4 regions of the Kitasatospora sp. UYEF31 genome follow, and region 1 is predicted to be linked to each of the others. Evidence: riboswitches for the same ligand, from Rfam matches in the RefSeq annotation. Region 1 holds a riboswitch; each other region holds the start of a gene.
What was found. Region 1 has a riboswitch for cobalamin ahead of cobI (precorrin-2 C(20)-methyltransferase). Riboswitches for the same ligand answer to the same signal wherever they lie in the genome.
Positions count from the first base shown of each region.

Region 2: linked by a shared signal. The riboswitch ahead of AC0Z36_RS13005 (energy-coupling factor ABC transporter permease) and the one ahead of cobI (precorrin-2 C(20)-methyltransferase) in region 1 are both predicted to bind cobalamin.
Region 3: linked by a shared signal. The riboswitch ahead of AC0Z36_RS24665 (ribonucleoside-diphosphate reductase subunit alpha) and the one ahead of cobI (precorrin-2 C(20)-methyltransferase) in region 1 are both predicted to bind cobalamin.
Region 4: linked by a shared signal. The riboswitch ahead of metE (5-methyltetrahydropteroyltriglutamate--homocysteine S-methyltransferase) and the one ahead of cobI (precorrin-2 C(20)-methyltransferase) in region 1 are both predicted to bind cobalamin.

Region 1 is NZ_JBXAWK010000002.1:188,478-195,838, reverse strand. Features, by position in the region: gene AC0Z36_RS01900 (putative cobaltochelatase) at 1-6, shown strand, start outside; gene cobO (cob(I)yrinic acid a,c-diamide adenosyltransferase) at 6-620, shown strand; gene AC0Z36_RS01890 (cobyrinic acid a,c-diamide synthase CobB) at 697-2,178, shown strand; gene AC0Z36_RS01885 (DUF4234 domain-containing protein) at 2,358-3,017, shown strand; cobalamin riboswitch at 3,177-3,348, shown strand; gene cobI (precorrin-2 C(20)-methyltransferase) at 3,532-4,299, shown strand; gene cobM (precorrin-4 C(11)-methyltransferase) at 4,296-5,105, shown strand; gene AC0Z36_RS01870 (cobalt-precorrin-5B (C(1))-methyltransferase) at 5,102-6,364, shown strand; gene cbiE (precorrin-6y C5,15-methyltransferase (decarboxylating) subunit CbiE) at 6,421-7,361, shown strand, end outside.
Region 2 is NZ_JBXAWK010000021.1:334-7,694, forward strand. Features, by position in the region: gene AC0Z36_RS12985 (GNAT family N-acetyltransferase) at 1-1,070, opposite strand, end outside; gene AC0Z36_RS12990 (SpoIIE family protein phosphatase) at 1,331-2,485, shown strand; gene AC0Z36_RS12995 (NAD-dependent epimerase/dehydratase family protein) at 2,740-3,642, opposite strand; gene AC0Z36_RS13000 (hypothetical protein) at 3,793-4,164, opposite strand; cobalamin riboswitch at 4,400-4,627, shown strand; gene AC0Z36_RS13005 (energy-coupling factor ABC transporter permease) at 4,822-5,502, shown strand; gene AC0Z36_RS13010 (energy-coupling factor ABC transporter substrate-binding protein) at 5,499-5,897, shown strand; gene cbiQ (cobalt ECF transporter T component CbiQ) at 5,907-6,632, shown strand; gene AC0Z36_RS13020 (energy-coupling factor ABC transporter ATP-binding protein) at 6,623-7,361, shown strand, end outside.
Region 3 is NZ_JBXAWK010000062.1:26,304-33,664, forward strand. Features, by position in the region: gene AC0Z36_RS24655 (CHAT domain-containing protein) at 539-1,288, shown strand; gene AC0Z36_RS24660 (ribonucleotide-diphosphate reductase subunit beta) at 1,382-2,359, opposite strand; gene AC0Z36_RS24665 (ribonucleoside-diphosphate reductase subunit alpha) at 2,395-4,860, opposite strand; cobalamin riboswitch at 4,961-5,191, opposite strand; gene AC0Z36_RS24670 (MFS transporter) at 5,393-6,817, shown strand; gene AC0Z36_RS24675 (siderophore-interacting protein) at 7,036-7,361, shown strand, end outside.
Region 4 is NZ_JBXAWK010000005.1:80,725-88,085, reverse strand. Features, by position in the region: gene AC0Z36_RS04015 (DUF2079 domain-containing protein) at 1-417, shown strand, start outside; gene AC0Z36_RS04010 (hypothetical protein) at 840-971, opposite strand; gene AC0Z36_RS04005 (alpha/beta fold hydrolase) at 1,218-1,985, shown strand; gene metE (5-methyltetrahydropteroyltriglutamate--homocysteine S-methyltransferase) at 2,057-4,351, opposite strand; cobalamin riboswitch at 4,476-4,697, opposite strand; gene nhaA (Na+/H+ antiporter NhaA) at 4,848-6,839, opposite strand; gene AC0Z36_RS03990 (transposase) at 7,093-7,245, shown strand; gene AC0Z36_RS03985 (IS3 family transposase) at 7,242-7,361, shown strand, end outside.

The DNA of each region.
Region 1 (7,361 bases):
GCCTGATGCCGCAGGGACAGCCGTCAACAATCCCCGACGACGGACTGACGACGCGTCAGCGCCGCAACCGGCCGCTCGTGGTCGTCCACACCGGCACCGGCAAGGGCAAGTCCACCGCCGCCTTCGGAATCGCGCTGCGCGCCTGGAACCAGGGCTGGCCGGTGGGGGTTTTCCAGTTCGTGAAGTCCGCGAAGTGGAAGGTCGGCGAGGAGGAAGTGCTGCGCACCCTCGGCCGGCTGCACGGGACCACCGGCGAGGGCGGCCCCGTCACCTGGCACAAGATGGGTGAGGGCTGGTCCTGGATCCAGCGTGAGGGCACACAGGAGGACCACGCCGCCGACGCCCGCGAGGGCTGGGAGCAGATCAAGCGGGACCTCGCCGCGGAGAAGTACCGGATGTACGTCCTGGACGAGTTCACCTACCCCATGAAGTGGGGCTGGGTGGATGTCGACGACGTGGTGGAGACCCTGCGCGGGCGCCCCGGCGCCCAGCACGTGGTGATCACCGGGCGGGACGCCGACCCGCGCCTGGTGGAGTACGCCGACCTGGTCACCGAGATGACGAAGGTCAAGCACCCGATGGACGCCGGGCAGAAGGGGCAGCGGGGGATCGAATGGTGACCTCCAGCTCTTCGAGCGTCGGGTGCACCGCGCGGTCCGCAGCACGGTCCGCAGCACGGTCCACAGAATTCCGGGCGTGATCGACGCGCGCTGTACGGTGCCGCGCCTCGTCATCGCGGCACCGGCTTCGGGGCACGGGAAGACAACTGTCGCGACGGGGCTGATGGCGGCGCTGGTGCGACGCGGGATGCGTGTCTCGCCGCACAAAGTCGGGCCCGACTACATCGACCCGGGCTACCACGCGCTCGCTTCGGGCCGGCCTGGTCGCAACCTCGATCCGTTCCTGGTGGGGGAGCGGCGGATCGCGCCGCTGTTCGCCCACGGCGCGGACGGCGCCGACATCGCCGTGGTCGAAGGGGTCATGGGCCTCTACGACGGGGCCGCGGGACGGGACGACGGGTTCGCCTCCACCGCGCATGTGGCGCGGCTCCTCGGCGCGCCCGTCGTGCTGGTCGTGGACGCGCGGTCGCAGAGCCGGTCGGTGGCCGCGCTGGTGCACGGCTTCGCGACCTTCGAGCCGGACGTGCGCCTCGCCGGGGTCATCCTCAACCGGGTCGGCTCCGACCGGCACGAGCTGATGCTCCGTCAGGCACTGGAGCCGCTGCGGATCCCGGTCCTGGGCGTGCTCCGACGGCACGACGCCATCGCCAAACCGTCCCGGCACCTGGGCCTGGTCCCGGTGGCTGAGCGGCACGCCGACGCGGTGCGCACGGTCGACGCGCTGGGTGAACTCGTCGCCGCATCGGTGGACTTGGACACGGTGGTCCGCATCGCGCGTACGGCTGACGCATTGTCAGTGGAGGCGTGGGATCCCGTACGGGAGACCGGCTCCCCTGTCGCGGGCCGGCCCAGGGTCGCGGTCGCGGGCGGACCCGCGTTCACCTTCTCGTACGCGGAGACCGCCGAACTCCTGACGGCGGCCGGGGCCGACGTGGTCACGGTCGACCCGCTGCGGGACGAGGCCTTGCCGGCGGGTACGGCAGGGCTGATCATCGGCGGCGGGTTCCCCGAGGTGTACGCCCCGGAACTGTCCGCGAACGCGGCGATGCGGTCGAGTGTGGCCGAGTTCGCAGCCCGGGGCGGGGTGGTCAGTGCCGAGTGCGCGGGACTCCTCTACCTGGCGCGGTCACTGGACGGGCTGCCGATGTGCGGGGTCCTCCCGGCGGACGGCCGCATGACCGGACGCCTGACGCTGGGTTACCGGCGGGCGGTGGCGGCGGTCGACTCCGTCCTGGCCGCTGCCGGGACCGCGGTGTCCGGCCACGAGTTCCACCGCACGGTCCTGGAACCCGGCGCGGGGGCCGTGCCGGGGCAGAGCGGTGCGGGGCAGGGCGGTGCGGAGAGCGGCGGTCCGGAGAACGGCGGTGTGGCGTGGACCTGGGACGGCCGGGCGGCCGAAGGATTCGTCCGGGGCGGGGTGCACGCCTCGTACCTGCATCTGCACTGGGCCGGGAACCCGGCTATGGCAGGGCGGTTCGTCCAGGCGGCGTCGGCCGGATGGGCGGTCCGGGCGGTCGGCCGGGGCGGTCGGCCGGGGCGGTCGGCCGGGCACGTGTGACCGACCCGACAGTGGTACGGAAAGGCTGAATCGCTAGTCTGTGCCTGTCCGAACGGTGTTCGCGTCCGGACCCCCATCCCTTCACCCGCGCCATCGGTCGTCGGCATGCCCTGACTTCGGTGATCGGCCGACGGAGGGTGCGGCACGGACCGGGTCGCTCCGCTCCGGAAGAAGTGACGATGAGTCAGCCGTCCTACCCCGGCCCCCTTGAGGCCAACGGGCAGCAGTCGTACCCGCAGCAGGGCGGGCCGTACGGCCAGCCCTATCCGCAAGCGGGGACGCAGTCGTACCCGCAGCCCGGCGGGTACCCCGGCATGGAGCCGGGGGCGGTCCCGCAGTTCGCTGGACGGCCACTGGGCATGGTCCGGGGTGTGTTCGCGGTGTGGGGTCTTTCGATGATCACCTTCGGCGTCTACCTCCTCGTGTGGACCTACAAGGTCAACCGCGAAGTCCGTGACTTCGCCGCACCGTACGTCCAGGTCAACCCGGCGGGCGCGGTGTGGGCCTCGATCCTGGTGCCGGTGGGCTGCATGCTCGGGGGCATCGTCCCGGGTGCCGTCCTGATCGGCGTCGGGGACGGTACGCCGGTGCTGCAGGCCGTCGGCGGGCTCCTGATCGTCGCCGGCTACATCGGGGGGATCGCCGCGATGTGCGTCCTCTGGGCCCGGACAGGCGGCCGGATCAAGATCGCCCAGCAGTTCGGCTGGCAGCAGGGCACCTGCTCGGGCGCCGTCGGTGTGGTGCTCCACATGATGGCCTTCGGTACGGGCATCTGCTACTACCAGTCGCAGCTGAACCAGCTGTGGCTCGCGCACGGCGCGAACCGGTACGCCCAGTAACGCGGACCCGCCTCCTACTCCCCACCGCCCGGCCCGCACTTGTCGCGGGCCGGGCTGTTCCGCTGGAGCCGTCCTGTGATGTCACCCACCGGACAACCGGGGCACCCCCTTTGACGTGGCCGGAAGCCGTGTGGTCGGATGGCGCTCGCGACAGCGGTGGAGGAATCCGGTCCAGGGGAACCCTGGGAATCCGGAGCGGTCCCGCCACTGTGACCGGAAAGTGGACCCCCGGGGCGGAATGCAGGCCACGGCTGCGGAAGCGGCTGGAAGGCCGGGGGCGAGCGCTGGTCCGTCATCCGTGACGGTCCGTGACCCGGAAGCCAGGACACTCCTGCCGTCGCACCGTTCGCCTGTCGCGGACCGCGTCAGGGGTACGGCTGTCCACTCCGGTGGAGGGACGCACCCCCACGGCGTCGCCGCGCCGTATTTCCATTTCACCCGTGGGCGTGGACCCTCTGGAGGCTCTGATGACCGTGCTCTGCCCTGCCCTACCGCCGCACGCGCTGACCCCCCGGTGAGCGGCACCCCGCCCACCCTCATCGGTGTCGGCGTCGGCCCCGGCGACCCCGAACTGGTGACGGTCAAGGGCGTGCGCGTCCTGCGGGAAGCCGACGTGGTCCTGGTGCCGGTCATGGAGACGGGCCCAGGGGAGTCGGCACTGTCGGGTCGCGCCGAAGCGACGGTCCGCGAGTACGTCGACGCCGACCGCATCACCCGGGTCGTCTTCGCCCTCAACGACCGCGGCGGCGTCACCGACCGCCGCACCCGGGCGTGGGACGCGGCAGCCCGCACCGTCGTGGACGCCTTCGCCGGCGGTGCGCGGACCGTGGCTTTCGCCACCATCGGCGACCCCAATGTGTACTCCACCTTCGGATACCTGGCCCAGACCGTGCGAGAACTGGTCGCCGGCGTCGTGGTCGGGACCGTCCCGGGCATCACCGCCATGCAGGACCTCGCAGCCCGCTCCGGCACCGTGCTGTGCGAGGGCAACGAAACCCTCGCGCTCTTCCCGATGCCGGCCGGGCTCGACGGCTTCCGGCAGGCCCTTGAGGTCTTCGACACCGTCGTCGCGTACAAGGGCGGCCGGTGGATGCCCGAGATGCTGGAGATCGTCAAGGCCGAAGACCGGCTCGACGACGCGGTGTTCGGCGCCAGGCTCGGCCTGGCGGACGAAGACGTCCGGGCCGCCGGACAGGTGGACGGCAGCGCGCCGTACCTTTCGACACTGATCGTCCCCGCCAGGCGGGACCGACGCGGAGGCAAACTGTGCCAGGGCGAGTGACCTTTGTCGGAGCCGGACCCGGCGCCGCCGACCTGCTGACCTTCCGTGCCGCGCGGGCCATCGCCGCCGCCGACATCGTCGTGTGGGCCTCCTCGCTGGTCCAGGAGGAGATCCTCGAACACGCCCGCCCGGGGGCGGAGATCATCGACTCGGCCGCACTCCCGATGGAGGGCGTCCTGCCGCTGTACGAACGGGCGGTCCGCGACGGGCTGAACATCGCCAGGGTGCACTCCGGTGACCCCTCCCTGTGGGGCGCGGTGCAGGAACAGCTGGACCGGTGCCGGTCGCTCGGCCTCGACGTCGAGATCATCCCCGGGGTGTCCGCGTTCAGCGCCGTCGCCGCCATCGTCGGACGCGAACTGACGATCCCCGAGGTCGCGCAGTCGGTCATCCTCACCCGCCTGGGCGGCGGGAAGACACCGATGCCGCCGAAGGAGTCGGTCCGCGAGTTCGCGAAGCACGGCACGACGATGGCCGTGTTCCTGTCGGCGGCCCGCTCCGGCCAGCTCGCGGAGGAACTGACCGACGGCGGCTACGCGGCGGAGACCCCCGTGGTCATCGCCCACCGGGCCACCTGGCCGGACGAACTCGTCGTGCACTGCACAGTCGGCACCCTGGAGGCCACAGTCAAGGAGCACCGCCTGTGGAAGCAGACGCTGTTCCTCGTCGGCGACGCGCTGGGCTCCCACGGCACCCGTTCGCACCTCTACCACCCCGGTCACTTCCACACCTTCCGCAAGGCCGAGCGCGGCGCCCGGCGGATCCTGCGCACCGGCGGCGCGGGGGCCCCCGTCGAGCCGTCATGACCGGCGGCCCCGGCGAGGACGGCCCCGCTCCGGACGCCTCCGGAGCCGGCAGTCCCGGACCGGACGTCCCCGGCGTCGACCGGCGCAATCCCGAACTCACCGAGCCCGACCTGCCGCGCACGATGAAGGTGCGGCAGAAGGCGCTGCGCACCGGCTGGACCACCGGGTCCTGCGCGTCGGCCGCGGCGAAGGCCGCCACCCAGATGCTGGCCACCGGCACCCCGCCGCCGTGGGTGGAGATCGCCCTGCCGTCCGGACGGCGAATCACCTTCGCCGTCGAACGCTGCGAGGCACTGCGCCCCGGACGCACCCAGGCCGTTGTGGTCAAGGACGCCGGGGACGATCCGGACGTCACCCACGGCGCGGAGCTCACCGCCACCGCCACCTGGCGGGACGAACCCGGCATCGAACTCGACGGCGGCGTCGGCGTCGGCGTGGTCACCAAGCCGGGCCTCGGCCTTGAGGTCGGAGGTCCGGCGATCAACCCGGTGCCGCGTCAGATGATCACCCAGGCGGTGGGCGAGGTCGTCGACTTCGGCACCACCGGGGTGCGTGTTGTCATCTCCGTGCCCGACGGGGAGGTCCGGGCCCGCAAGACCACCAACGCCAAGCTCGGCATCATCGCCGGGATCTCCGTGCTCGGCACCACCGGCATCGTCCGGCCCTTCTCCACCGCCTCCTGGCGCTCCTCCGTCGTCCAGGCCGTGCAGGTCATGGGTGCCCAGGGCGAGGACACCCTCGTGCTGTGCACCGGCGGCCGCACGGAGAAGGGCGCGGTGGACCTGCTGCCGCACCTGCCCAAAGTGTGCTTCGTCGAGGTCGGCGACTTCACCGGCGCGGCGCTCACCCAGGCGGTGGCCGACGGCCTGCGCCGGGTGGTGTTCGTCGGCATGATCGGCAAGCTCACCAAGCTGGGCGCCGGCGTGCTGATGACCCATTACACCCGCTCCAAGGTCGACCTCGGGGTGCTCGGGGCGATCACCCGGAGCATCGGCGGAAGCGAAGCGGTCGCCCGGGAACTGGACATCGCCAACACCGGACGGCACGGCTACGAGATCTGGGAACGCGAAGGCATGCTGCGGACCGGCGGGGACGAACTGTGCCGCCGGGTGGCCGACGTGCTCGCGCGGTTCTCCGGTCACGAACTCACCGCCGACGTCGCGATGGTGGACTTCACAGGCCGGACCGTGGTCGCCCATTCGGGCTGGCTGGACGAGGAGATCATCGGGGAACCTGGCGCCGGAGGTCCCACGTCGTGATGATTACGCCTCAGGGCGTGACCGCCCGCGATGAACCCCCAGTCGAAGGAGCCTCCATGGCCGACCGTGTCACTGTGATCGGGTACGACGGCGCACCCCTGTCCCTCGCCGCCCGGTCCGCCCTCGGCTCGGCGACGCTCGTCGCCGGCGGCGCCCGGCACCTGGACGCGGTGGACCTCCCCCCGGACGCCGAACGTGTCGTCATGGGCAATGTGCACGTCGCCGCGACCCGGATCAGCGAACACCGGGGCACCGCCGTGGTCCTGGCCTCGGGCGACCCCGGGTTCTTCGGCATCGTCCGGATCCTGCGCCGTCCGGAGTACGGACTGGAGCTGGAGATCGTCCCGGCGGTGTCCTCGGTCGCGCACGCCTTCGCGCGGGCCTCGATGCCCTGGGAGGACGCCAAGATCGTCAGCGCGCACGGCCGTGAGCTGCGCCGGGCCGCCAACGTGTGCCGTGCGTGGGGCAAGGTCGCCGTGCTCACCGCGCCCGGCAGCGGACCGGCCGAACTGGGCCTGATGCTCCGGGGCGTGCCGCGGACTTTCGTGGTCTGCGAACATCTGGGCACCGCCCAGGAAGAGATCACCATGCTCGACGCGGCAGCGGCCCCCGACCACGTCTGGGCGGACCCGAACATCATCATCGTGGTCGGCCCCAACCCGGTCACCAACACGGCGGCCGGCTGGCTGGCCGGATTCCCCACCGACTTCCCCGGGCCGGTCCGCGGGTGGGCCCTGCACGAGTCGGAGTACCGGCACCGCGACTCGATGATCACCAAGGCGGAGGTACGGGCCTACGTGCTCGCCCGCCTCGGCCCCCGTTTGGGCGACCTGGTGTGGGACATCGGCAGCGGCAGCGGCTCGGTCGCCGTCGAAGCGGCCCGGCACGGTGCCGCGGTCATCGCCGTCGACTCGGACCCGGAGGCGGTCGCGCACATCCGGGACAACGCCTCCGCGTTCGGCGTTGAAGTGCAGGCCTTCCAGGGGACCGCGCCCGA
Region 2 (7,361 bases), on a different contig from region 1:
TCCGCCGTACGCTCGCACTTCGCGCTTTTCTCATCACCGGAAAGTCGCCACCGGCCCGCGTTCCACGGGCAGAAGCCGTCGACGACGTCGAGCACCAGATCGATCGGCGCACTGTAGGCACGGGACGCGAGCGCGCGGTCCACATCCACCAAGCGCACGTAGACTCCGTCGGCTGTACGGATCTGAGCCTTGCGCGGGTCCGCGAGCAGGAGGAACAGCGGGTCGTCCACTGGCAGGTGCTGCGCCCGCACCGACGTGGTCAGGTCGAGGTCGAGGAGGAACCGCCACAGCGCCGCATACGCCTCAGGATCACGCGCCAGAACTTCCCGCACGGAAACGGTGCCGTCCGGGCCACTCTCGCCCCACACCGGCGTTGTGGAGAAATACGCGTACCCCCGCACCCCGGTCCCGTCCTCGACCAGCACACAGCGCAGCGGCGAAGCCCCGTTGCGCGCCGAAGGCGGGTCCACGAGCTGCCGGGTGGCCCACGCGCCACTGCGCGAGATCATGCCGGGCCGGGTCGGCACAAGGTCTTCGTAGAGCGCCCCGCAGCGGTCGACCGACAGCGCCGGGTCGGCGAACCGCAGTCCCACGCCCCGGCCCAGCTCCGGGTCGCGCAGCGCGTTCGCGTCGCGGGGGACGGCCACCCCCGCCCGCCAGCTGGCGAGCCCGTACCCGAACCGGCCGTAGATCACCGGCTCGGAGGCGGTCAGTGCAGCCACCGGCTCCAGACCGGCCTCGTGCATGCCGTGCAGTTGATGTTTCATCAGGCCGCTGAGCAGGCCCCGCCGCCGGTGCGTGGGGAGCACCCCCGCCGCGCTGATCCCCGCCGTCGGCACCGTGCCCCCGCCCGGCACCGTCATGGAGAACGAGAACGACGCCGCGCCGCCGTTCACGTTGCCGTCCGGGTCGTAGGAGCCGATGCACCGCGCCGGCTCGGCCACCTGGGCCCAGAAAGCCTGCATCTCGGGTGCGGCGGCCCCGCCGAACGCCAGTGCGCTGGTGTCGCTCCAGCGGCGCCAGTCGGTGGGCCCGACGGTGCGGACGGGAGGCTTCCCGGCGAAAAACACTCTGGCCGGGACGGTGGCAGGTACGGCAGCAGGGACAGCGAGCGGGACGGCAACAGGGACAGCAGGTGGGACAGCAGGTGGGACTGCGGGGGGCTCAGTGCTCATCGCTCCTGCCTACCATCCGTCACGTTCTTCAGCGACAGTGTTTCCGGCCCTGCTGCGGCCTGGGACGGCCGGAACCGGATCTCGACCACGTGTTCGGGCCCCACGGAAACCGCCTGTGGTCGATAGGGTCGGCGATCGTGACGACCACGGCGCCCATGGCGGGCAGCACGGCCCCAACCGACGACCTCCCGTCGTCTCCGGCCGCACGGCCCGCGGAACACCGCAGCGGTGCGGGCCTCCTGCCCGCCCTGAACCGGGCGTGGAACTGGATCAGGCGCACCATGCTGCCCTCCGACAGGTTCGCGCTGGTCGTCCTGCTCATCGTGGTGACACTCTGCGGCGTCCTGCCCTCCTCCGCCGTCCGCTGGTTCCCGCCCACCGCCCTGGTCGTGCCGGTCCTCGTCGGCGGCCTGATGCTGCGGATGTCCAGCCTGCTGCTGCTCTACGCGGCGACCGGCGGCGTCCTCATCGCGCAGACCCAGGTGCAGGACCCGGGCACAGTGACCCCCGGCGCGCTCGGGGTGATCGGCGCGGTGGCGGCGATCGTGCTGCTCATGGCCCGGATGCGCACCCGGCTCGGCGTCCAGGGCACCCGCGGCGAGTCGATGCTGTTCGACCTGCGTGACCGCCTCCAGTCCCAGGGCAGGATCCCGCGACTGCCCGCCCACTGGCACACAGAGGCGGTTCTGCGCCCGGCCGGCGGCCAGTCGTTCTCCGGCGACTTCCTGGTGGCCACCCGGGGCACCAGCGGGCGCTACCTCGAAGTCGTCCTGGTGGACGTCTCCGGTAAGGGACTGGACGCCGGAACCCGCGCGCTGTTGCTCTCCGGCGCCTTCGGCGGACTCCTCGGCTCGCTGCCCCCGGCCGACTTCCTCCCCGCCGCCAACGCCTACCTGCTGCGCCAGGACTGGGAGGAGGGCTTCGCCACCGCGGTGTACGTAGTCCTGGACCTCCAGACGGGGGAGTACGAACTGCGGTCAGCCGGCCACCCGCCGGGCGTGCAGTGGACGGCGGGATCCGGTCAGTGGCAGGTCCGCGAGGAGGCCGAAGGCCCGCTGCTCGGCGTGATCGAGGGCGCGGAGTTCAACGTCGTCACCGGACGGCTCGACTCGGGGGACGCCCTGCTGCTTTTCACCGACGGCATGGTCGAAGTCCCGGGGCAGGACATCGCCACCGGAATCGACCGGCTGCTGGGCGTGGCCGAGCACCTGGTGGCGGTGAACTTCAAGGACGGCGCGCGGCGCATCGTGGAGAATGCCGGGCGCAACGTCAACGACGACCGGGCCGTGGTGCTGCTCCGCTGCCGCTGAGCCGAGCCCGGAATCCACCTGCGTCGATCATGTACAAAAGCCCCCTCCGGAGCGCAAAAAGGGACTTCTTCACCTGATCGAAACGGCGGACTTTTGTGATCTGGACCACGGGCCGACGTGTCGCCGCACGCACGTGGTCTGACACCTGATCAACACCTGAGGGCACCCGCGGAACGCGGGTGCCCTCAGTCATTTTCCGGCGATGTTGTGCCGCGTTGATTTCCGTTGTACGGAGTGCACCCGGGAAAAGCGCGTCAGCCACGGGTTTCGAAGGTCCGCCGCATCCCCGTGCGCCAGTCCACCGTGCACGGGCCGGTGACCGAGGCCCGCTTGGCGGTGTCCTGCACCTGGCCCCGCAGGGACCCGGGCTGCTCGCGGACGACGACCTCCGCCTTCAGGCCCGCCAGTTCACCGGTGTAGGCGACCCACTCCTGCACGCTCACCGGCTCGTCGCCGCCCCAGTTCACAATCGTCGCCGGAGTCGACGCGGCGTCAAGAAGGGCCTCGGTCTGCGTGTTGATGTCGTCCTGGTGGATCGGGCTGTACACGCACGGATCCCAGCGGGTCACCACCGGCTTCCCCCGGAGGACGGTGTCCAGGTGCATCGTCGGCAGCCCGCCGTTCGGCCCGTACGACGCGTTCATCCGCGCGATGGTCACCGGCAGGCCGAACGCCCGCGCGCAGTACCGCGCCACGGCCTCCTCGGCGATCTTCGAGATCGAGTACGTGGGGGAGTGGGCCGCGTGCACATCACCCAGCGGAGCGGACTCTCCGTACACGTGCAGCGGATCCCCGTGCGGACGCAGCACCGACGCCGTCGACATCACCAGCGCGCCCTTGGCCCTGCGGCAGTGCTGGAGGAGCAGACCCGTCCCCTCGGCGTTGACCGTCAAGGCGTGGTCGAAGTCGTCACCCGGGCCCTGGAAGGTCGCCAGGTGGACGACGTAGGTGAAGTCCTGCGGGAGATCGCCGAACTCCCCGGAACCCAGGTCGACCCGGCGGGTGGTGACACCCAGCGCGTCGACCTTCGCCCGCTGGGCCGGGTCCGAGAAGCGGGCGATGCCCCACACCTCGTTGTCCCGCGCGAGGTGCTCGGTCAGCGGGTAGGCGATCTGTCCGGCCGGACCGGTGATCAGGATCTTTTCTCCGGACAGCATTCCGGGCCCCTTCTCGGCTACGTGCTCATGAACGACCGTCATATGTCGCTACCCCGCGAAGGGGTGATGACGATGACCGTCATATCCAAGAAGAGGCCCGGATCACCGGCAAAGTGGCGCAGGTCTCCCGGCGCGGGGCCGGGCCCGGGCTCAGACTTCGAGCTCTTCTTCGACACTCTTGAGCTGGTGCCGGGCCATCGCGAGGTTCGCGCGCTGCTTGTCCAGGACCAGGTAGATGAACAGGCCCTTGCCCGCCCGCCCGGTCAGCGGCCGGATCACGTGGTACTGGCCGCCCAGCGTGATGAGGATGTCCTCGATGTGGTCGTTGAGGTTGAGCATCTCCATCGTGCGCATCTTCGCGCGCATCACGTCGGTGTTGCCGGCCGCCGCGACCGTGAGGTCGAGCTCCTTGCCGCCGCCGAGCATCCCCAGGGCCATGCCGCTGGTGTAGTCGACCAGCGCTACACCCTTGGCGCCCTCGATGCCCATCGCGTTCTTGAGTGCCGCTTCCATGTCTGCCATGTCGATGCTCCGCTCCGCGCGTCTGATAGGCCCGTGCTAGGGGCCTGGTGACACCGGCGACCCCTCCGATTCCGGAGCGTACGGTCGGTCCATGGTCACGTTGCCAGCTTTACGACTGAATTTGTCGAAACCGGGTGCAAGGCGTTGCCGATCAGTAAAATGTCGCTTCGGTCCGCACGCCGCCGCCCCGACCGCACGGTGCCACCCCGCCTTGCTCTTGATCAGCCCGCGACGCTACGGTCGCAACCGCCATGGTGCTCGGGAAACCGGTGGGCTGGACAACCTCGTCTACGAGGAGCCTCCAGCCAGTCCGGTGCGGCCCTCGCCACTGTGATCGGGGAGTTCCCCTCCACCCGCACGAACCTGTGCGGAAGCCACTGGACCACGCAAGTCGGTCCGGGAAGGCGGAGGAAGAACGTTACGACCCGTCAGCCAGGAGACCGGCCATGGCAACGGGCAACCGTCAGCAGGTCTCGCCGCCTCGCGACTCCTGACACGGCACCTCGCGTCGTCGCCCGCACACCGACGCCCCGGAAAGGGCGACGGTGCACGGCCGCCAAGCGAGGCACCGCGCCAGAAGCCGCTCCTTGACCGGCGATGCCGACTGACGGTCGCTCTTCCGTCCATCCACGAGGTGTGGGAGAGGGCTTAACAGCCATGCATATCGCCGAGGGTTACCTGCCCTGGGAGCACGCCGCCGCCTGGGGCGTCGCGTCTGCTCCCTTCGTCGTACACGGGGCCCGCGCGCTCAGCCGCGAAGTCCGCCAACGACCTGAGAACACGCTCATGCTCGGCGCGGCCGGAGCGTTCTCGTTCGTCCTGTCCGCACTCAAAATCCCCTCAGTGACCGGAAGTTGCTCGCACCCCACCGGCACGGGACTCGGCGCGATCCTGTTCCGCCCCCCGGTGATGGCCGTGCTCGGCACCATCACCCTGCTGTTCCAAGCACTGCTCCTGGCGCACGGCGGCCTCACGACACTCGGTGCCAACGTCTTCTCGATGGCCATCGCCGGACCGTGGGCCGGATACGGGGCCTACCGCCTCATCCGCCTGGCCGCACCCGAGCGCCCGGGCGGAGCCGCCCGGCTCGATATAGCGGTTTTCGCCGGGGCGTTCACCGCTGACCTGGTCACCTACTGCGTGACCACCGTCCAACTGTCGCTGGCCTTCCCCGACCCCAGCAGCGGATTCCTGGGCGCGATCGGCAAGTTCGGCGCCATCTTCGCCGTCACCCAGATCCCCCTGGCCGTCAGCGAAGGCCTGCTCACCGTCCTGGTCGTCCGCCTGCTCCGGCAGGCCGGGCGCGCCGACGTCCTGGAACCGGCGGTGGCGAAGTGAAGAAGTCCACGAAGATCAACCTGCTGCTCCTGCTCACCGTCGCGTTCCTCGCCGTCCTGCCGCTGCTCATCGGTGCCGCGGACGGCCACGAGGAGCCGTTCACCGGCGCCGACACCAAAGCCACCTCGGCGATCACCGAGAACAAACCGGACTACGAGCCCTGGTTCAGCCCGCTCTACGAACCGCCGTCCGGTGAGATCGAGTCCGGCCTCTTCGCGCTCCAGGCCGCCGTCGGCGCAGGTGTGGTGGGCTACTTCCTCGGTGTGGTCCGCACTAAGAAGCGCCTGGCGGACGCGGCAGACCCCCTGAAGACCGACGTCGTACGGGTCGACCAACCGCGCGCCGAAGCTCCCGGCACGGTGGACACCGGGTCCGCCGTACGAGCGAACCCGTAGTAGACGGCGATGCTGCCGATCGATGCGGCGGCCCACGCGAGTCCGTGGCGCCGCCGCAACCCCCTGGACAAAGCCGTACTCGCGTTCGGACTGCTCGGCTCCGCACTGGTGTCCACCGCCGCCGCGCTGCTCGCCGGAACAGCCGCCGTACTCCTGCTCCTCATCGCCGCCAGGGTCCCGCCGGTCCGGCTCTGGAAGGCGGCCCGCGCACCGCTCGGATTCGCCGTCACCGGCGCGGTCACCCTCCTCGTCTCCATCGGCGCCCACGGCGTCGGCTACGCCCCCGACGGAGCCCGGCACGCCGCCGAACTCCTCGCCCGCACCGTCGCAGCCTCCCTGTGCGTACTCCTGTTCGCCTTCACCACACCCCTGTCCGACGTACTCCCACGCCTCACCCGGATCGGCGTCCCCGCCCCCGTCGTCGACGTCGCCGCGGTGATGTACCGCATGGTCTTCCTGCTCCTCGACACGACAGGCCGCATCCACCAGGCCCAGGCCGGACGACTCGGCCACCAGACCCGCCGCGCCCAGCTCCGCGCCACCGCGGGCACCGGCGCCACCGTGCTCCTCCACGCCTTCGCCCGCGCCGAACGCCTCCAGACCGGCCTGGCCGGACGCGGCTACGAAGGCTCCCTGCGCGTACTCGTCGACAACCACCCCGCGTCCCCGCGCTTCATCACCGCATCCGTCGGCCTCACCGCCGCCCTCGTCTGTCTGGCCGTCACATGCTTCTGAGACTCCACCGCGCCGGCTACCGCTACGACCAGGGGCCCGACGTGTTCACCGAACTGACCCTGGACGTCCCGGAAGGCCGTACCCTCGCCCTCCTCGGCCCCAACGGCAGCGGAAAGACAACCCTCCTGCGGCTGCTCACCGGAAGCCACCAGCCTTCTGGCGGCACCCTCGAACTCGACAACGAAGCCGTCACCTACGACCGCAAAGGCCTCACCCGCCTGCGCCGCGCCGTGCAACTCGTCTTCCAGGACCCCGACGACCAACTGTTCTCCGCCGACGTCGCGCAGGACGTCTCCTTCGGCCCGCTCAACCTCGGCCTGGACGAGGCTGAAGTCCGTACGCGAGTGTCCGAAGCACTGGACGCCCTGGAGATCGCCCATCTCCGCGAGCGCCCCGTACACCTGCTGTCGTTCGGACAACGCAAACGCGTCGCCATCGCCGGGGCAGTGGCGATGCGGCCCCAGGTCCTGGTCCTGGACGAACCCACGGCGGGCCTCGACCCGGCAGGGCAAGAGGCACTCCTGGACACGCTGGACGGTCTGCGCAAGGGCGGAACCACTGTGGTCATGGCCACCCACGACGTCGATCTCGCACTGCGCTGGGCCGACGACGCTGCGGTCTTCGCCGGGGGAGTGCTGCACACCGGGCCGACCGATGACCTGCTCGCGGATACAACGCTGCTGAAGGCCGCCCACCTGCGCCCCACCTGGGCGCACGCCGTAGCGGCCG
Region 3 (7,361 bases), on a different contig from region 1:
CTCTCATCCTCGGCGACCGGCTCCGGGCCTGGCTGGACGCCCCCGACTGGGAAATCTCCCAGCAGTTCCTCAACGAGAACAGCGAACTACTTGTCACCCCGACGGCCGCCAGCGCCTTGACCACAATGGCCAGACAGGACGAAGCAGACCCCACACCCCTCCTGCATTCCGCTTTGCTCCAGCTGTGTGTCCTCGACGGCATCGACAATGCCTACACGACGATGCTCGACCGCAACCGCCTCCACGCCCGCTGCCAGCGGGCACTGGTCTCCGGAGACGTCGAGGCCCTGCGGTCCGTCTCCGTCATCGAAGCGCTCGGCTACCAGGCGGCACTCCCCGGCGCTGTGCATTTGTTCATCACCCGTCTGCTCAGCGAAGACCCCCCGGATGAAGCCGCCACCCTCCCCCCAGCCGTCTCAGCCACCGAACGCGACCTCCTGATGGACGAGATCAGCACCCTGCTCACCGCCTTCCCCGAGCACCGCCCGGCGCTCCGCACCCTGCAACGCCAAGTCCGCGACACACCCCTGGTCTGACGATGCGCCACCCAGCCCGGGACGGCGACACGGAGAAGATCACCGTCCTCCTGCTGTCCTCGGCCGCGCACACCGCCGACGCCCCGGACCTGGCCGCGGAGGAACGTGAGATCCGCGCCGCCCTGACCGGCACCCCGTACGGGCACCACCTGGAGCTCATCACCGCCCCGGCCGCCCGGGTGACCGACCTGCCGCGGTTGTCCGCGCACCACCAGCCGAAGGTCCTGCACTTCTGCGGGCACGGGACCGCGCGTTCCGGCCGGTACTTCCGTACAGACGACGTCTCCGCCCAGGCGACACCGGTCGACGGAGCGGCCTTTGCCGAGTTCCTGAAAGCGCACGCCCCGCAGCTCACACTCACCGTCCTCAGCGCCTGCCACACCGCGGCGGTCGCCGCGCGGATCGCCGAAGTGACCGGCTCCTGCGCCATCGGCAGCACCGGCGCGCTCGACGATCCGACGGCCGTGCGGTTCGCGGGGGAATTCTACGTCCAACTCGCCTACGGCCGCTCGGTCCACGACGCGTTCGAGCTGGCCCGCACCGCCTCGCGGATGTACGGGCTGACGGCCGCCGAACTGTGCCGGCTGCACGTCGGAGACGGACAACTCCCGGAGGCGGTGTTCGTCATCCCGGTACGGCTGCGGGCACCGATGGGTACGACACTCCGGAAACCGGGTTACACCCTCAGGCAGCGGATGGTCATCGAGACCACCACCAGCTGGGAGATCCCGCCGGAGAAGCCGGACCCGTAAACGCGGGGTGGGACCCCCGCGCGTTGCGAAGATCCCACCCGTACGAACTCTGCTTAAAACGACACGAAGGCCCGCCCGGCCTGCACTCCGTGCTTAGAAGTCCTCGTCGAAGCTCACACTGCCGGTGACTGCGACCTGGTAGGCCGACACCTTGCGCTCGAAGAAGTTCGCGAGCTCCTGGACGTCCTGGAGTTCCATGAACGCGAACGGGTTCACCGACCCGAACACCGGCTCAAGGCCGAGCTGGGCGAGCCTGCGGTCGGCGACGCTCTCCAGGTAGGCGCGCATGTCGGACACACTCATCCCGGACACGCCCCCACCCAGGAGGTCTTCGGCGAAGGCGACCTCGGCGTCGACGGCCTCGGTCATCATGTCCCTGATCTGCGCGCCGAGCTTGTCGTCGAACAGTTCGGGCTCTTCGGTCCGGACCGTCTCGACCACACTGAACGCGAAGTCCATATGCGCCGACTCGTCGCGGAAGACCCAGTTGGTGCCCGAGGCCAGGCCGTTCAGCAGGCCGCGGGACCGCAGGAAGTAGACGTACGCGAACGCCCCGTAGAAGAAGAGCCCTTCGATGCACGCGGCGAAGCAGACCAGGTTGAGCAGGAACTGCCGCCGGTCGTCGGCCGAACGCAGCGCGTCCAGGCCCATCGCCGAGTCGATCCACTTGTAGCAGAACTCGGCCTTCCGCCGGATCGACGGGATGTGCTCGACGGCGGAGAACGCTTTGGCGCGCTCGTCCTCGTCGGGCAGGTAGGTGTCGAGCAGCGTCAGGTAGAACTGGACGTGCACGGCCTCCTCGAACAACTGCCTCGACAGGTAGAGGCGCGCTTCCGGGGAGTTGATGTGCTTGTAGAGGTTGAGGACCAGGTTGTTCGCCACGATCGTGTCGCCGGTGGCGAAGAACGCGACGAGCCGCTGCACCAGGTGCTGTTCAGCGGGCGACAGCTTGGCCAGATCCGCAAGGTCGGAGTGGAGGTCCACCTCCTCGACCGTCCAGGTGTTGCGGATGGCCGCCCGGTACTTCTCGTAGAAGTCGGGGTAGCGCATCGGGCGCAGCGTCAGTTCCATGCCCGGGTCGAGCAGGCGTTTCGCGGGCAGAGGGTTCACTGGCAGGCCTCACAGGACTCGGGGTTCTCCAGCGAACAAGCGATAGCTGCCTCATCTTGGCTACCGGCTCCAAGCCCGGGCGCTTTCCTCGTGTCCCCGTCGCTGCGCTCCGGGGCCACTCGGCGCCCGGGCGTCGCCGGAAGGGCTGCGGACTCCGTCCGCGCTCCTTCGCTGCGCTCAGTCGCCTGTGCGGGCACAGTCGCCTGCGTGGGCACAGTCGCCTGCTGGATGCGGGTCGCGGGGCGCGACCGCAGGTAGTACGTGGTCTTCAGGCCGGTGGACCAGGCGTAGCGGTACATCGACGAGAGCTTGCCGATGGTCGGGTCGGCCATGAAGAGGTTCAGCGACTGCGACTGGTCGATGTACGGCGAGCGGGCCGCCGCGAGGTCGATCAGGGCGCGCTGCGGGAGTTCCCACGCGGTGCGGTAGAGCTTCCGTACGTCCTCGGGCAGTTCGGTGATCTCCTGCACGGAGCCTTCGGCGCGCTTGATGCGGTCGCGGATGTCTGCGGTCCACAGACCGCGTTCCTTGAGTTCGCGCACCAGGTAGGTGTTGATCTGGAGGAACTCGCCGCTCAGCGTCTCGCGCTTGAAGAGGGTGGAGACCTGCGGCTCGATGCACTCGTACGCGCCGGCGATGGACGCGATCGTGGCGGTGGGCGCGATGGCGATCATCAGCGAGTTGCGCAGGCCGTGGGTCGCGACGAGCCCGCGGACCTGCGCCCAGCGCTCCGTCTGGGTGGGCGTGACACCGTCCCACAGGTCGGGCTGGAGCCGGCCGCGCGCGGCGTGGGTCTGGTCGTACGCCGGGTGCGGTCCGAACTCCTTCGCCAGCTCGGTCGAGGACTCAAGAGCCGTCAGGTAGATCTCTTCGGAGATCCGGGTGGACAGCTCGCGTGCCTCAGCCGAGTCGAACGCCAGACGCAGTTGGAAGAACACGTCCTGCAGGCCCATGAGGCCCAGGCCGATGGGCCGCCACTTGGGGTTGGACGCGGCGGCCTGGCCGGTCGGGTAGTAGTTGATGTCGATGACACGGTCGAGGAAGACGACGGCCGTACGGACGGTCCGGCGCAGCTTGTCCCAGTCGATTCCGCCGTCGGCCACGTGCGCGGCGAGGTTGACGGAGCCGAGGTTGCAGACCGCCGTCTCACTGTCGCTGGTGACTTCGAGGATCTCCGTGCACAGGTTAGACAGGTGGACCGTGTTGCCCGGTTCGGCCGCCTGGTTGCACGTGCGGTTGGACGCGTCCTTGAAGGTCATCCAGCCGTTGCCGGTCTGCGCCAGGGTGCGCATCATCTTGGCGTAGAGCTCACGGGCGGGCAGCTGCCGGACGAACCGGCCGTCGCGCTCGGCCTGTTCGTAGGCCGTGTCGAACGCCGGGCCCCACAGGTCGGGGAGTTCGGGGATCTCGTTCGGATCGAACAGCGACCAGGCGCCGTCCTCGTCGACCCGCCGCATGAACAGGTCGGGGATCCAGTTGGCGAGGTTCAGGTTGTGGGTGCGCCGGGCGTCCTCGCCGGTGTTCTCCCGCAGTTCGAGGAACTCCAGGATGTCCGGGTGCCAGGGTTCGAGATAGATGGCTGCTGCACCTTTTCTCTTTCCGCCCTGATTGACTGCTTGTACGGATGCGTCGAGGGTGTTCAGCCACGGCACGATGCCGTTCGAGTGCCCGTTCGTCCCGCGGATCAGCGCGCCGCGCGAGCGGACCCGGGACCACGCGACGCCGATGCCGCCGGCGAACTTCGACAGGCGGGCGATGCGCCCGTACATGTCGTAGATCGACTCGATGTTGTCCTGCGGCGAGTCGAGCAGGTAGCAGGAGGACATCTGGGTGTGCCGGGTGCCCGAGTTGAACAGCGTCGGCGAGCTCGGCAGGTAGGCCAGCGACGACAGGAGCCGGTAGAAGTCCACGGCTTCGTCCGCCGTCTTGGACAGCCCGCAGGCGACCCGGAGCAGGAAGTGCTGCGGCGTCTCGACGACTTTGCGGGTGACGGGGTGGCGGAGCAGGTAGCGGTCGTAGACCGTACGCAGGCCGAAGTATTCGAAGCGCCGGTCGCCGTCCGGGTCGACGGCCGCGTCCAGTACGGCGGAGTTCTCCCGTACGAAATCGGCCGTCCCTTCGCCGATCAGGCCCTCGCGGTGGCCGACGGCGATGCCCTGGCTGAAGGTCGCCGCTCCCTGCGAACGGGCTTCGTCCGCGATCGTGCGGGCGAGCAGCCTGGCCGCCAGCCGGGAGTACGCCGGCTCCTCGCCGATGAGCTCGGCGGCGGTGCGGATCGTCAGCTGGTCGAGTTCGTAGGCGGTGGCGCCGTCGTACAGACCGGAGACCGCCTTCTCGGCGACCCGGTACGGGTCGGCCTCGGGGAGGTCGTCGGCCAGCAGCCGGACGGCCTCGGCGAGCGCGTCGGTGTCGACGGGGCCGCTGTCGGCCAGGTGTACGGAACGGGTGCCGGATGTGCGCAGAACTGCGCTGTCCAAGACGGTCACGGCTCTCTCCTCGCGAGCTCGTAATTACGGTGACCACCGCGCAGAACAGTCCAGATCGTCGGCGCGGGCAGCGGGCAGGTCTTCGGACTCACGGGCATGCCGGAGATCGCCGCACATGACGTACGGCGGGTGCTCCGGAGGTCTACTGGCCGTCGCTTCCCGGGGTTGTGTTCCCAGTGCTCTGTTGACGGCGGTCGTTCCCGTTCACCGCTGCGGGGGCAGTCCCGGCTTGCCGGAGGCTGTCGAAGCCCCCTGGGCGCAAGCTCTGCGCCACCGGATTCCCTCTTCGGAGTGCACAAGTGCACTCCTTCGCCGCACTGCCGCCGAGACGGCGGCCGTGCGGACCAGCTACGAGCCAGATCATATATGCAGTGGTGACTCACGTCATGCACCACCAGATGTAGTGGCGGCGCGTGTCGCAGGGCGCATGAGGAATAATGCGCATTACAACTGATGAACCAACCACGTTCATATCACCGTGGTTCATATCAACATGGGGGAACCTGACTTGAGTACAACCGGGGGGATACGTACAGCGGTCCCCACACAGGACAAGTCATCGGTCGCCTCGAAGACCGGTCTCGTCCTCCTGATCATCATCATGGGCTCGCTGACGTACTCCCTCCTCCAGTCGATGCTCGCCCCGGCACTGCCGACGATCACCCGGGAAGTCCACACCTCCACCGAGACCGCGGCCTGGCTGATGACGGCCTATCTGCTGTCCGCTTCGGTGACCACACCGATCCTCGGCCGCCTCGGTGACCTGTACGGCAAGAAGAAGCTCTTCGTCGTGGCGATCGGCGCGCTCGCCGTCGGATCGCTGATCTGCGCGCTGGCCGACTCGATCGACCTGCTGATCACCGGCCGCACCGTCCAGGGCCTGGGCGCCGCCGTCTTCCCCCTGTCGTTCGGCATCATCCGGGACGAGTTCCCGGCCCACAAACGGGCCGCGGCCATCGGCCTGACCTCCGCGGTCATGGGCATCGGCGGCGGCCTGGGCTCGGTCCTGGCCGGCCCGATCGTGGACAACCTGTCGTACCACTGGCTGTTCTGGATCCCGATGATCGTGTGCATCATCACCTCGGTCGCCGCGTGGTTCCTCATCCCCGAGTCGCCGGTGCGGGTGAAGAGCAGCATCAACTGGCTCGGCGCACTCCTGATGTCGGGCGCGCTCGTGTGCCTGATGCTCGGTCTGAGCAAGGGCCGCTCGTGGGGCTGGACGTCCGGCATCACCCTGAGCCTCTTCGCCGGCGCGGTCATCCTCGGCGTGCTGTGGGTCAAGGCCGAACTGCGAACCGACCAGCCGCTGGTCGACATGAAGATCATGCGCCTGCGCGGCGTGTGGACCACCAACGCCGCGGGCCTGCTGGTCGGCTACGCGATGATGGGCGCGATGTTCCTGATGCCGCAGCTGCTCCAACTGCCGAAGTCCACCGGCTTCGGGTTCGGCACGACGGTCACCATGGCCGGTGTGTACGTGCTGCCGATGGCACTGGCGATGCTCATCTCCGGGCCCGCCGCCGGTGCGCTCACCGCGCGCCTGGGCTCCAAGACGCTGCTGATGACCGGCTGCGCCGTGCTGACGCTCGGCATGCTCAGCCTGGTCGTCGCGCACGGCGAACTGTGGCAGATCATGGTCGGTGTGTTCCTCTTCGGCCTGGGCACCGGCTCGGCGATGGCCGCGATGGCCAACGTCATCGTCACCGCCGTGCCGGTCGAGCAGGTGGGTGTGGCCACCGGCGTCAACACCATCGCCCGTACGGTCGGCATGTCGTTCGGTACAACGATCTCCACCGTCGCGGTGACCTCGCACCTGGGTGCGATGGGGTTGCCGGAGGAGGCCGGCTACGAGACGGCGTTCATCATCGCCACGGTGGCCGGTGTGCTCGCCCTGGTGTTCAGCGCGCTGATCCCGTCGCGGTCGAAGGTCTGACCTCCACACTCTGAACTGCGCTCACACCGGCAGTCACCACCCCTGAGGGGCGCAGCGACCGCTGCGCCCCTCAGCCGTTTCCAATCCTTGGCCACTTCCGGCGCGATGCCGCTCACCGCGCTCAGGTAATCCCTGTCGGCAGCACGGGAACTAAGTTAGGCTCACCTAAGTTTCTCAGGGGGTCTTCGAGTGGCACCCCTACGTCGAGGAGGACCTCCATGGCAGAACGTCCGGCACGCAAGGCCCCGCAGCAGCACGATCTGACGGTGCTCCGCACCGAGCGGATCACTCCGCACATGATCCGCCTGACCCTCGGCGGCGAAGGCTTCGTCACCTTCGCGGACAACGGCTTCACCGACCAGTACGTCAAAGTCGTCCTCCCGCTCCCCGGTGTCGACTACCCGGAGGTGTTCGACGTCGCGGAGATCCGCGCGTCGTTCCCGCGTGAGCAGTGGCCGGTCCCGCGCTCGTACACGATCCGCGCGGTCGACACCGCAGCCGGCGAGCTGACCCTCGACTTCGTCCACCACGGCGACGAGGGTGT
Region 4 (7,361 bases), on a different contig from region 1:
GCGCTGCCGCGCCTCAAGGTCTCGAAGCGCGACCTCCTGCGCAGGTACGCCGCCAAAGCGGTGATCATCCCGCTCGCCGTGTCTGTCACGCTGAGCCGGGACTTCCCGCTGATGGACCTGCTGCACCGGCCCATCTGGCGGGTGAACCAGAACATCAACACCGCACAGGCCCTGCTCAACCGCATCCCCGACGGAGCAAAGGTGAGCGCCACCGAACGCCTCGCCCCGCAACTGACCGCACGCACCCAGGTCACCCGCACGCCCGAAACGCTGTCGGGCCCCGGCTGGGCGATCGTCGACAACTGGGACGGCAAGGAAGCGTGGGCCGACTACTGGATCGAGGGGCTGGAGACCGCGGGCTTCCGGGAGGTGGACCGGGGCGGCGGGGTCGTGCTGCTGCGCCGGGAAGCCGGCTGACCAGTAGATGTATTCGCCGGAGAAACTCAACGCCGGAATGACAACCCAGACGAGCAGCCAGCAGGCCAAGATTCCGGTGGTGACCCCGCCGAGTACGCAAAGAGCGCAGCCTGCGCTTTCAACCGGGAGTGGGGGAGTTCCCCCGTGGAGTAGGCCCGTACGGCCTGCTCGAAGATTCCCATGTCGATGCCGGTGTGGAGCGTCCGGTGCTCGGCGACACTGTAGAGCGTGTAGATGAGGAGACCGGAACCCTGGACTGAGGAGACCGGAACCCTGGACTGAGCAGACCAGAACCCTGGACTGAGCAGACCGAAGCGACTGTAGGACCGGACTTCGCTGTACGGCGGCACGGGAAAACAGGACCCGCGGCACGGATATACGTGGCCCTCCGCTCCCGGAAATTGAGAGCGGAGCGCCCGCCCTCAGACGGTGCGGTCGATTCCCCGCACAGTGCGCGCCAACGCGAGCATCTCCTGCTGCACCGCGACGGCTTCCTCCTTGCGGTCAAGCAGCACAAGTGCCTCGCGATACGTCTTCAGGATTTTGTAGAGCACAGCCGGCCGGTTCGGGTGCCGCCGCAGGTCCGCCTGCCGGCAGACGTGTGCGGCCCTGGGGGTAGTCGCTTCAAGGTTTGAGAAGGGTGCCCTGCGTCCTACCGGCGACGGATCTGAACAGGCATGATGGGGTCACACAACCTCCGCGTCGGCCCGAGTTCGGTCTCAAGTGCCCGGTTGGGGGTGCTTATAGGACGAACCCGTTGAACAATCCGGCAGCGAAGTCCGCGGGTTAGAGTCCCCGGTATGACGCTTTCTCATGATGCGGCTGGGAACGGTCCCACAGTGGTCCTGCTCCACTCCTCAGTGTGTGACCGCCGGATGTGGGAGCCACAGTGGCACGCGCTGCTCGCCGCTGGTTACGGCGTAGTGCGCTGCGATTTCCGCGGGTTCGGGGCGACCCCGGTCGCGGATCGCCCGTACAGCGATGCGGAGGATGTCCTGGATCTCCTCGACGCACTGGGTATCGGGCAGGCTGCGCTTGTCGGTTCCTCGTACGGCGGCGCGATCGCCCTTGAGGTGGCGGCCCGTTGGCCCGACCGGGTGCGCGCACTGGCCCTGTTGTGCGCCGACATGCCTGGTCACGCGCCGACCGATGCGCTGACAGCGTTCAGCGCGCGCGAGGAGGCGCTGATCGAATCCGGCGATATCGCCGGGGCGGTGGAACTCAACGTTGACACCTGGTCAGGTCCAGACGCCGATGCGCCGACCCGGGGCGCAGTGCGGCGGATGCAGCGGCACGCGTTCGACGTGCAACTGGCCGCTCTTGAGGACTTCGCCCGGCTCGAAGCCGATGTGGACCTGACTGCGATCGCAGTTCCTGTTGTCGCGGTCTCCGGGGCGCACGATCTGCCGGATTTCCGGCAGATCGCGGCGCTGCTGTCGGACCTCCTGGCCGACGCCCAGCACTTCGAGCTCCCCTGGGCCGGGCATCTGCCCAGTCTGGAGCGGCCCGAGGAGACGACGGCGTTGCTCACCGGGTTCCTGCACGCAGTGACCGCAGGGCCGAATTGATCATGGGGATCCGGTGATTTCGACGCCCGGGACGGGCGTATTGTTCTGCGGGATCCCCATGATCAACAACGTCAGGCCAGTTCCGCCCGGACCTGCCGCGCCGCCTCAACCAGGTGCTCCAGCGAGCTGCGGGTCTCCGCCCAGCCCCTGGTCTTCAGCCCGCAGTCCGGGTTCACCCAGAGGCGTTCGGCGGGGATCGCGACCAGACCCGCGCGCAGCAGCGACACCGACTCGCTGACGCTGGGGACCCGCGGCGAGTGGATGTCGTACACGCCCGGTCCGACCTCGCGCGGGTAGCCCGATCCGGACAGTTCGTACGCGACCTCCATATGCGAGCGGGCCGCTTCCAAGCTGATCACGTCCGCGTCCAACTCGTCGATCGCGGACAGGATTTCACCGAACTCGGCGTAGCACATGTGCGTGTGGATCTGCGTGTCCGCACGGACACCCGACGTGCTCAGCCGGAACGCCTCAGTTGCCCATTCCAGGTAAGCCGGACGGTCGGCCGCGCGCAGCGGTAGCGTCTCACGCAGCGCCGGCTCGTCCACCTGGATGACAGCGGCACCCGCCGTCTCCAGATCGGCGACCTCGTCGCGCAGCGCCAGCGCGACCTGGCGGGCGGTCTCAGCCAGCGGCTGGTCGTCGCGCACGAACGACCACGCGAGCATGGTGACCGGCCCGGTGAGCATGCCCTTGACGGGACGGTCCGTCAGCCCCTGCGCGAAGAGGAACCAGTCGACCGTCATCGGCGCAGGCCGCGAGATGTCACCCGCGAGCACCGGCGGGCGGACGTAGCGCGTGCCGTACGACTGCACCCAGCCGTGCCGCGTCGCCAGGTAGCCGCCCAGTTGCTCAGCGAAGTACTGCACCATGTCGTTGCGTTCGGGCTCACCGTGCACCAGGACGTCCAGGCCGGTCTTCTCCTGGAAGGCGATGACCGCACGGACCTCCGCCTCCATCCGCTTCCGGTACGTCGTCATGTCGATGTGTCCGTTGCGCAACTCCGCGCGGGCGGACCGCAGTTCGGTGGTCTGCGGGAACGAGCCGATGGTGGTGGTCGGCAGGAGGGGGAGGTTCAGCCGGGTGCGCTGGGCCGGAGCGCGTTCCGGGTAGGGCTGGGCGCGACGGGTGTCCTGGTCGGTGACGGCGGCGGCACGCGCGCGCACCGCGGGGTCGGATCCCGTACGGGAGAGGAGGTCCGCGCGGTTTGCGGCCAGTTCGGCGGCCACCGCGTGGACGCCCTCGCGCAGGCCGCGGGCGAGCAGACTGGTCTCCCCAGTCTTCTGCCGGGCGAATGCCAGCCAGCGGGCGACCTGCGGGTCGAGCTCACGCTCGACGGCGGCGTCCAGCGGGACGTGCAGCAGCGAGCACGACGGCGCGACATCGACCCGCTCGGCCAAGCCCAGCAGGGTCGCCAGGGTGGTCAGCGACTGTTCGAGGTTGTTGATCCACACGTTGCGGCCGTCCACCACACCGGCGATCAGGCGCTTGCCCGGCAGTCCGCCGACCGCGGCCAGACCGGCGAGGTTCGCTTTCGCCGCCGGGCCGGTGAAGTCCAGGCCCAGACCCTCGATCGGGGCCTTGGCCAAGACCGGCAGCGCCTCCCCGGCGCGGTCGAAGTAGGTCGCGACGAGGATCTTCGGCCGGTCGGTGAGGTTGCCCAGTTCGCGGTAGATCCGGGTGGCGGCGTTCAGCTCGGCCGGGGTGCGGTCCTGGACCAGGGCGGGTTCGTCCAGTTGGACCCAGGTGGCACCGGCGGCGCGCAGGTCCGCGAGGATCCCGGCGTAGACCGGGAGCAGCCGGTCGAGCAGGGTGATCGGCTGGAAGTCGGCGGCCACGCCTGGAGCGGGCTTGGCCAGCAGCAGGTAGGTGAGCGGGCCGACCAGCACGGGGCGGGCTGTGTGGCCCAGGGCGAGCGCTTCGCGCAGCTCCCCGACGGGCTTGGCCGGGTTCGCGGTGAAGACCGTGTCAGGACCCAGTTCGGGTACGAGGTAGTGGTAGTTGGTGTCGAACCACTTGGTCATCTCCAGCGGTGCGACGTCCTGGGTGCCGCGCGCCATGGCGAAGTAGCCGGCCAGCGGGTCCGCGGCCACGGCCGCGCGGTGGCGGTCGGGGATCGCGCCGACCATGACGCTGGTGTCCAGGACATGGTCGTAGAGCGAGAAGTCGCCAGTGGGGACTTCCTGGACCCCGGCGTCGGCCAGTTGCCGCCAGGCGTCCCGCCGCAGACCGGCGGCGGTGGAGTGCAGAGCGGCTGCGTCGGTCCTGCCGGCCCAGTAGCCCTCGACCGCCCGCTTCAGTTCGCGGTCGGGGCCTTGGCGGGGGTAGCCGTACACGGTGCTGACGGTTGCTGCGTTGGTTGCCACGGAACTCTCCTGCGCGAGTCTGAGGGAAGACCCCGGGACTGTACAAAGGCGTGCGACGACAACGGTGATGACCAACCGCTCCGCCGACCCGCCCTCGAGGTCACCGAGAATCACCGCGGGCGAAGAACGCCTGCGGGCAGAGGCAGGTCTTCGGACTCGCGGGCACGCCGGGCCGGCTGGCCTGGCACCTAGTGGCCGTCGCTTCCCGGGCCCTGATCAGGGCTCAGTGCATGTGACGGCGTTCGTTCCCACTCACCGCTGCGGGGCAGTCCCGGAATCACACCGGGTTCCCTCTTACGACGCCCCGGCTGGCTGACGGGGCGAACCTACTGCGGGCAAAAGCCTAGACGGAGTGTCAAGCGGGTGCTGGCGGGTGTCCGCATCGCGGACGGGTGGAGGCGGAAGGGCGGGGTAGGTATCGGGGCGGGGAACCGGGTTGCCGGCACGTAGGGGAAATCCGTACGCGATCCTTCTAAGGATTCTTCTAAGGATTCTTCTAAGGATTCTTCTGAAGATTCTTCTCAAGCCGGTCGCGCCGGAACCAGCTGACAACCCGGCGGATGTGTGACGCCCCGTCAGTGGTTGTCGGTTTGGTCATCGGCAAGGAGTCGATGAACGCGCGCTCCTTGGCTGTGTGGACGGCGGCGGAGAGCGTCGTGATGTCGAAAGCCCCGTGATGGCGGCGGCCGTTGATGAAGAACGTCGGTGTGCCGGACACGCCGCTGAGGTCTGCGGACTCCTCGTCCGCCGTGACCCGGGCCGCGCCCCGGTGGGAGTGCAGTGCTTCGCGGAACCGCTCGACGTCGAGCCCCAAGTGCGCGGCGTGATCGAGTAGATGACGGGGCTTCAGGGTGTCCTGCTGGACCAGGAGCCGGTCGAGCATGGTCCAGAAAGCGCCCTGTTCGGCGGCGGCCTCGGCGGCCTCCGCCGCCAGGCGGGCGTTGGGGTGCACATCGGTGAGTGGCAGGTGCCGCCAGACGTAGCGGACCTCACCGTGGTCGGCGAGCAGCTCACGGATGACCGGTTCGGCCTGACCGCAGTACGGGCATTCGAAGTCCCCGTACTCGACCAGCGTCACCGGGGCGTCGACGGGACCGCGGATGTGGTCGCGCTCCGGGTCGACCGGGACCGCCAGGTCGATGACGCTCTGGGCGGTGCCCAGGAGCACCCGCGACCGCAGCGGCTGCGGGAGTACGGCCGTCACGACGGAGACCAGCCAGGTCAGGATGAAGGAGCACAGCACGGCGCTGAGGATGCCGGTCTTCGCTTCGTCGAGTTCGGCACCTTCGAAGGCCAGCGTCGCGATCAGCAGCGACACGGTGAACCCCACACCGGCTATCGTGCCGCCGCCGAACACGGCACCCCAGCCGACCGGCGGACGCAGTCGGCCACGGCTGAACAGGGTGGTCAGCGCGGCGGTGCCGATGATTCCCACCGGTTTGCCCACGACGTAGGCGAACAGGATGCCGAGCGTGATGGGGGAGGTGAAGGCCCGCGACAGCAGGCCTCCGTCGATGGTGATGCCCGCGTTGGCCAAGGCGAACAACGGGACGATCGCGTACGCGGTCCACTGCTCGTACATCCGCTGGAGGCGGGCGTTCGGCGACAGGGCCGCCGCCATGCCGAGGCGGGCGGAGCGCTCCAACTCCGGGGTCGGCTGCTCACGGAACTCGCGGAACAGATCGCTGGCACGCTCCAGATCGCCGCGGGACGCCGGATAGGCGTACGTCAGCAGCCCCATCAGCAACCCGACCACAACCGGATCCACCCCGGACTTCAGTACGGCCACCCAAGTGGCGGTGCCCAGCAGCGCGTACACCGAGCCGCGCCGTACTTTGCCGGCCCGGACGAGCACGATGGCCGCGATCAGGCCCACGGCCACGAGCAGCGCCGGCACATCGATGTGTTCGCTGTAGACGACGGCGATGACAACCAGGGCCACGAAGTCGTCGACGACGGCGACAGTGAGGATGAAGGTGTGCAGGCGACTGGGGAACCGGGCGCCGAGCAGCGCGAGCATGCCCAGGGCGAAGGCCGTGTCCGTGGACATGGCCGCGCCCCAGCCGTGCGCGGAGGACTGCCCCGCGTTGATGCTCAGGTAGATCAGTACGGGTACAGCCATCCCGCCGAGGCCCGCCAGCAGGGGCAGTGTGAGCCGCCGTCGCTCACGGAGCTCACCCATGTCGAACTCGCGGCGCGCTTCGAGCCCGACGACAAAGAAGAACAGGGTCATCAGGCCGCTGTTGACCCATTCGCGGAGATCCAGGGAGACCCCGGAGTCACCGAGCCGGAGGGAGAGATGGGTGCCCCACATCGACTCGTAGGACTCGGCACCGATGTTCGCCCAGGCCAACGCCGCGAACGCGGCGGCCAGGAGGACCGCGGCGGCACCGCTCTCAGTACGGATGAACGCCCAGCGGTCCGTGGGGACCTCAGGGCTGAATCCGGTCTGTCCGGACAGGGGGGATGGATCACTCGGCTGCGTCATACGTGTGACTCCCTGGTTTTCGCATCGAGCTGCCGAAGTGAAACGGCGGCCGTCTCCGCGCGGTGGTGACGGCCGTCGATGCTCTCAGTCTCGCGCAACCGGGGTTCGGCGCCCCCACTCTTCGACGGTGAGTTGGGCGGGGGGATACTGGCTGTGACCTTCCCCTCGTAGTGTGGAGCCGTGACTGCAGGGGAAGTTGAGAGTCAGGGCGGAGAAGCGACGGAAGTTCGACGCGGAGTTTCGTGAGGGGGCTGTGCGGATCGTGGCCGAGACGGGTCGGCCGATCGCGCAGGTCGCGCTGGAGCTCGGGATCAATGAGACGACGCTGGCGAACTGGGTGTCGCGGGCCAGGAGGGCCGGCGGGGACGGGGTACTGAGGGGGACCCGGCGTTGCTCGTCGGGGTGATCAGCGACCAGAGGACCGGGTACGACATCCCGCACACCGTTGCCTGCCGCGCGCTGGGCGTGTCGCAGGCGTGGTTCTACAAATGGCGCCGCCGACCGGCCGAGCCGACGAAACGC